3 regions of the Paenibacillus germinis genome follow, and region 3 is predicted to be linked to each of the others. Evidence: riboswitches for the same ligand, from Rfam matches in the RefSeq annotation. Region 3 holds a riboswitch; each other region holds the start of a gene.

What was found. A riboswitch is a leader RNA that binds a small molecule or an ion and turns the genes downstream of it on or off. The one in region 3 is predicted to bind ZMP and ZTP.
Region 1: linked by a shared signal. The riboswitch ahead of GC102_RS10295 (DJ-1/PfpI family protein) and the one ahead of rpiB (ribose 5-phosphate isomerase B) in region 3 are both predicted to bind ZMP and ZTP.
Region 2: linked by a shared signal. The riboswitch ahead of GC102_RS14050 (bifunctional 5,10-methylenetetrahydrofolate dehydrogenase/5,10-methenyltetrahydrofolate cyclohydrolase) and the one ahead of rpiB (ribose 5-phosphate isomerase B) in region 3 are both predicted to bind ZMP and ZTP.

The regions. Positions count from the first base shown of each region.
Region 1 covers NZ_WHOC01000048.1:72,290-74,551, reverse strand. The annotation lists gene GC102_RS10300 (hypothetical protein) at 1-69, shown strand, start outside; gene GC102_RS10295 (DJ-1/PfpI family protein) at 280-873, opposite strand; ZMP/ZTP riboswitch at 936-1,014, opposite strand; gene GC102_RS10290 (GlcG/HbpS family heme-binding protein) at 1,166-1,639, shown strand; gene GC102_RS10285 (sugar phosphate isomerase/epimerase family protein) at 1,700-2,262, opposite strand, start outside.
Region 2 covers NZ_WHOC01000070.1:146,723-148,984, reverse strand. The annotation lists gene GC102_RS14050 (bifunctional 5,10-methylenetetrahydrofolate dehydrogenase/5,10-methenyltetrahydrofolate cyclohydrolase) at 113-964, opposite strand; ZMP/ZTP riboswitch at 1,027-1,106, opposite strand; gene GC102_RS14045 (FAD-dependent oxidoreductase) at 1,187-2,262, opposite strand, start outside.
Region 3 covers NZ_WHOC01000164.1:48,785-51,046, reverse strand. The annotation lists gene GC102_RS31990 (manganese efflux pump MntP) at 1-202, shown strand, start outside; gene GC102_RS31985 (low molecular weight protein arginine phosphatase) at 325-918, shown strand; ZMP/ZTP riboswitch at 995-1,075, shown strand; gene rpiB (ribose 5-phosphate isomerase B) at 1,180-1,638, shown strand; gene GC102_RS31975 (TIGR01440 family protein) at 1,679-2,262, shown strand, end outside.

The DNA of each region.
Region 1 (2,262 bases), on a different contig from region 3:
ATCTGGGGAATGAGGGGGAGGAAATTGTTGTACGGCGTACAACAATTTCTATCATTTCGACTGAGTTAAGGTGAAGATGTTGTATTTTGTACAAAAATATAGCTGTGTTTCCTGCTAAAAAGCTACTTTCGGCTGGAATTGTTGTATTTTGTGCAACAATCGCTAGGAAAACGTGGATTCGCTAGGGAAATGTTGTATGAAGTGCAACAACACCCATACTCTCACTTTAGCTCTCTACAAAGGCAAGTGTATTCCGTTTATCCTTTTTGAGTAGCTTAATCACTCCAAACTCACTTTAGAAATCTGCCCCGCTTGATAGTAAGGGTAGTCCATCTTTTGTTGAACTTGCTGTGCGAAATCTGAGTCAGTGAGCGATTCAATAACGAATAATCCTAAGTCAATAGAGGCCGAAACGCCGCCACCGGTAAAGAGATTCCCGTCTCTGACGATTCGTTTTTTAACGACTTCGGAACAGTAAGGCGTCAATAACTCATAGGCGGAGGGATTTGTGGTTGCCTTTTTTCCATGTAGGAATCCGGCAGCACCTAGTAACAACGCACCTGTACACACAGAAACTTTGTATGTCACATTACCTGAGGTTTGGAGCCAAGTGATGAAGGCAGCGTCGAATCTAAGGCTTCTCGTTGCAAATCCGCCAGGTACGAACAGGAGATCATAAACCGATAGATCGGGATAGACATGTGTTACCTTGACGGTTAAGCCTCGGTCGTCCGTAATTTCCTCCTTATTGGAGCAGAAATCCCAAGTGACGTTCTCTTTAGCCCCCAAAATGCCCATCCATGTGATAGCTTCAAAGAAGCCAGCAAAGTCTAACGTTGTCATTCCATCGAATAGTACAAATGCGATTTTCATAAACAGCCACCTGACCTTTCAATTGTCATAAAAGCACAAAAAAGCATTTGATTAAGGATCAAATACTTTGCCCAGGCGTCCGGCTGTTTACAATGTGCTCCCTCATGGTTATCCATGTTTACGCCAGTCACACATCGGTTTAATTTCTATAATCTTACAATTTCCCTCACCGAAATTCAATATCTTTTTTCGAGTGACGACAATGACTTAAACCCTTCACGTCCCCATATGAATGGAAGAGGCGTTCGTTGCGCACCTCATAAAGGCCGACAAGCGGGGAGGGAATTACATAGTGAAATCGGTATTTAAGCTTGAAGTAGAGGAAGCGAAGGTCATGATCGCAGCAGGCATACAAGCGGCAATAGAAGCGAATGCAGCCGAAACGATATGTATCGTAGACGATGGCGGGTATCTAATTGCATTAGAAAGAATGAATGGCGCTCGCAATACGAGCCCGGAAATCGCCATAGCTAAGGCGTTTACAGCTAGCGGTCATAGGCGTTCTACGCATTTGTTCAATCAGCCCGGTGGTCCAGCGACTATCCATGGTGAGGCATTTGGTATTCATGCGATGATGCCTGGTAAATTTGCTATTTTCGTCGGGGGGCTTCCGATTGTGGTGAACGGGAGTGTCATTGGCGGAGTTGGTGTAAGTGGAGGGAATGGAGAGGATGACATTGCGGTGGGGGTTGCGGCGTTAAAGGCGCTGCAGTCTTATCTGGGTAATGCGTACGAAGTCATGACAGAGCCTGATATAAAGAAATAGGCGTCATTCAAATAGGAAAGGCCCCAATCCCTCCAATGAAAGAGAGAACGGGGCTTATTTTTAACCCATAAGGCTTCTTACGTACTGAAAAGTTTCGTCAAGCGTATCATCAGCAAGCTGTTCTAAAGAGATATCGATGCCTGGCTTTGCCCGGTACAGCTTCTCCAAGAACGATTTCGTTTGGAAAATACCCTTACCAGATCGTACCTCTTTTAGCTTGTCGTTTTGAATGACAACATCCTTAAGATGGGCGAGGACAATCCGGTCACCGAAAGCAGCAAAGGCCTGATCCAGAAAAACTTCTTGCGATTCAACAGCAGCGGGTGGCAGTAGATTCACTGGATCAAATACAACCCCCAGATTACTGGATGGAACCTCATCCAAAATCCGGACCATTTTATCGCAGCTAGATAATGTGTGAGTGAATACCGGTTCGAGTCCGATGAAGACACCCCAACGTTCCGCTTCCTCTGCCAATTCTTCAATTGTTTGCTTGAGGATCTCCCAACCAATAGCCTCATAACGCTCGGAATCCTGCGAGAGGTACGTCGTTAAGTCAGCTGTTTCCGTCGCAACGATAGAGGTACCAAAGTCTCTGGCAAAACGCAGATGCTCTTTGAAAC
Region 2 (2,262 bases), on a different contig from region 3:
TGTCAACTTTTTGAAGTGGAAACCTTGATTTGACGCACTTTTAATATAACACACCATGTAAGGTTAAACAAGGGTTATTAAGACCTATTTTAGAAAAAAGAATGTCGCAAACTCAAGTTGTTATTTTACTTTTTTCGGCAGCAAGAACGGTATGTTTGAGCAGCGTCGCGATGGTCACTGGACCAATTCCAGCAGGGACAGGGGTAATTGCACTCGCCTTTTTGTGACAAGCATCGAAATCGACATCGCCAATGTTGCCAGCATTATATCCAGCATCCAAAACGACAGCACCTTCCTTAATCCAGGCTCCTTGAATAAATGCAGGTTTACCAACGGCTGCAACAACAATATCAGCTAATCCGATGATTAGGGGGAGATTATTTGTTTTTGAATGGCAAATGGTTACGGTTGCGTTTCTATTCAGCAGCATAAGTGATACGGGTTTACCTAGAATAGGACTCCGACCAACGATTACCGCGTGCTTGCCTTCAATTGGAATCTGATAATAATCGAGAATAGCTAGAATAGCGGCTGGGGTACAGGATGGAAAGCTGGCCATTCCAAAAGCATTTTGAGCAAAGCCCAGCATGGTAACGCCATCCACATCTTTTTCGATCTGAATGGCTTCAAACGCGGCTCTTTCATCAATATGGTGTGGAACCGGATGCTGCAATAAAATACCATGGACCTGAGGATCTTCGTTTAATTGTTGGATAACGGCAATAAGTTCCTCTGTCGTAGTTGCTTTATTTAGGTGGATTCGTCTGGAATCAATGCCTAGCCGCTTACATGCGCTGCTTTTCATACGTACATAGGTTTCGGAAGAAGGGTCATCTCCAACAAGTATCGTCGCTAAACATGGGAGGATACCTCTTACAGACAGTTGGTTGATTCTTTTGACTAAAGATTCGTTTATGCTTTTCGCTACACGTGTACCATCCAAGATTAATTTGTCTGCATTCATTTTACCCTCAACCCTTCATTTGTTTGTAAAAACACAAAGAGGTAAGGGGGATGAATCCCCCTTACCTCTGCCCAGGCGTACGGCTGTCACATCAATGTGCTTCCTCATGGGTATCCATGCTTCGCCAGTCACACATCAACTTTTAATTGATTTAATCATAATGGCAGGTTATGGAATATGCAACTCTTAAAATGATTTATGGATGCTGTTGATTTCCTTCTATCAACTATAACAACGAATTTCAACAATCTCTGCCCGTTCCGTCCCGTTCGTCGCTTCAACGACCACACGAAGTCGATCAGTCGTAACAGCTTCCGGCAAAAGATGGACATGCCTGCGCGTATGATTATCGAGCCCCTCCGCCACTGTTGTCCAGTCGCCGCCGATGAAGGCCTGAAGTTTATAGTCTTTGACCAGTTCAGGAATGATCTCGAATTCCGTCCGATGATGATGCAAATTAATTAAATCTTCGTTCACGTCGTCATTGAAAGTGAGATGTACAGTGCGAATCCGGACAGCCTCCGGCCAACTGGCTTCAAGCCACTCTGGTTGCGAGACCTCAAGGCCAGCCGATGACCAAAGATGAGGGCCTCCGTAAGGACGCTTATACCCATCGGCGGCTTTGTCGGCTGCGAACGCGGATGTGGGAGCGAGCAGTCGGAAGCAGATTGGCTTCCGAATGAATGCTTTCGCGCTCCAATCAATGACCGGCTGATGATGATGCATATCACCAAAATCTACGGCATCTTTTGATGCAGCATCATGCTTGAAGGAAAGCACACCCGTTTGTGGTCTGGCGGATAGATGGACAGAAAGCGCCGGGTTGCTTCTGAGAATGATAAAAGCATTCTGAGCGGTTTCAGGATGCCAAGAAAGGGAAGCCTTTACCCACTGCTGAGAACCCTCGGCTACAGCTACCTGAATGGACGTCACCTGTGTATGTGGGACGTAGTTCTGCGGCTTCCCAGTGCTCCAGAGCTCGACTGTCAGCTCGGTAGCCTCTGAAGCATCCAGCAGCAGCTCGATGCCGTCAATGAACGGATCTGCCGGCACGAGAAGCGCCACATGCGCGATCAGCGGCAGCAACGACGCAGATTGCTCGAGCGCAAGCCGCGTTAGGGTGCTGGACGCTGTCATCTCAGCGCGGAGCACGAGGTCTGCCGCATCCGCGTTCTTCAGACCGAGGACGGCTGCATCCTGTCGAAGCAGCGTCTGTTGAAGCTCGCTTAAGTGGCTGCTGTGCAGCTCACGAGGGGAGACGCCCTTTGCCGCGCAGAGCGCAGCTCCTGTGCCCGCGG
Region 3 (2,262 bases):
TGATTCATTCTCTGTGGGTGTATCTCTTGGTATGTTTGCTACGGATATTTTGTTGACGGTGCTGATATTTGGTCTGTTTGGGGGTTTGCTTTCCATCGCCGGTTTAATGGTGGGTAGGCGGGTAAGCGGCTGGGTAGGCGAGTATGGCGAGGCGTTTGGCGGGCTTATTTTGCTCACGTTTGGGATCAAATTTTTACTATGATACAATAGGGGTATAGAAAAGTATTCGTCTTAGATTATGCTTACGAAGAAAGTTTTGCTATGCAAAACTCAGTTTATGCTTACGAAGTTAGCTTTCCTACGGAAAGCTCTTAGGAGGGAATCATGTTGCGAATTCTATTTGTCTGTACAGGAAATACGTGCCGCAGTCCATTAGCAGAAGGTTTGCTGCGTATCAGGGTGCACCAAGAAGGGCTTGCGGCGGAGGTTCGTTCAGCAGGGGTGTCCGCGGTGACGGGCGGTCCAATCTCCCGAAATAGTGCATCGCTTTTACAGGAAGCGGGTTTCAAGGATTCCATTAGTTCTTTGGCGATCCAAGAGTCTGAAGTGAATTGGGCTGATCTCATTTTGACCATGACGATGGGTCATAAGCGTACGGTCATCCAGCGGTTTCCGGGTGCGATTGAGAAAACATTTACGCTCAAAGAGTACGTCGAGGATGACGCTCATATTTTACAGGCGATTGAGGAAAGGGAGCAGCTCGTTACGGAGCTTCAGCTCAAGCAAGCTCTTTCGCAAGCAGTGTCTATAGAAGAAAGAAGCCGGATTTTTAAACTTGAACATGCGATTCCTGACTTTGACATTTCTGACCCGTTCGGAGGCTCCATAGAGATTTACCGACAAACGGCTGAGGAAATCAGCGGGAGTTTAGATAAATTGGTTCATAAAATACGTGCACGAAACGAAGGTTCCAAATAACTCAGGTTCTAGATATATGAATTGCGGATACATCTTTACACATGGGGTAGAATGCGATAAAATAGAGGTATCAATCAAGACTCAATGTAACTGGCGACGAGTGGGAGTAACCACAATGGAGCATTGAGCTATACGGCCGGTCGCCTGGGCAAAAGAGCAACGCGCGTTTTCTAGCGTGTCCGCTCTTTTTTTCGTTTTCTGGTGAGCTTTGGGATATAATAGGATGGTCGAATTTCGAACAAGCAAAGGAGCGTTCTATTCATGAAAATTGCTTTAGGTGCGGATCATGCAGGCTATCGTTTGAAAGATGTTATCATTCCTTTTATTGAGTCATTAGGTCACCAAGTCGTCGATTACGGCTGCAGCTGTGCAGATTCGGTCGATTATCCCGACTATGCGCTTAAAGTTTGTGAGCAAGTAGTTTCAGGTGAAGCTGACAAAGGTATTCTGATTTGCGGAACCGGTATCGGGATGTCAATTGCCGCGAATAAGGTTCCGGGCATCCGCTGTGCACTTGTACATGATCTTTTTTCAGCGAAAGCGACGCGGGAGCACAATGATACGAACGTACTTGCCTTAGGGGAACGTGTTATTGGCCCGGGTGTAGCTGAGGAAATCGTGAAAATTTGGCTCGAAACCGAGTTTTCCCAAGGTGTTCGCCACCAGAATCGCATTAACAAAGTGCAAAGTATCGAAGACCGTTTCACATTGCATCCATAGAATATCTCCTAACGGAAAATTCCAGAAGCGAGGGATCACGATGACAGATTCCATTCTTTCTAATATTGCCGAGGCTTTGGAAACGAATCTTCGGGAATTGGTCAAAGTCGGCAATCTAAGATCAGGTCACATTCTGATTATCGGAACGAGCACGAGTGAAATTCTCGGGCATAGGATCGGTACATCGGGTACGCTGGATGCAGCTAAGCCGATCTTTGAAACGGCGCAGCGCATAAGCCACGAGTTCGGGCTGCACTTAGCCTTTCAATGCTGCGAGCATTTGAACCGTGCAATCGTTATTGAGGAAGAGCTGCTATCGCATGCGCCTCAGCTTGTGCCAGTCTCTGTCATTCCGGTGCCAAGGGCCGGAGGTTCGATGGCCTCCTATGCGTATCGCCATTTCGCGAAGCCAGTTGTTGTCGAGACGATTCAGGCACATGCCGGAATCGATATTGGCAGCACGCTCATCGGGATGCATCTGCGCCCAGTTGCTGTGCCAGCAAGACCGCCAGTGCGCAACATTGGCCATGCCTATGTCACAATGGCTTTTACCCGGCCTAAGCTGATTGGCGGTACAAGAGCTGTCTACCTACCCGATGAAGCGGAACAACTCTATCAAACAGC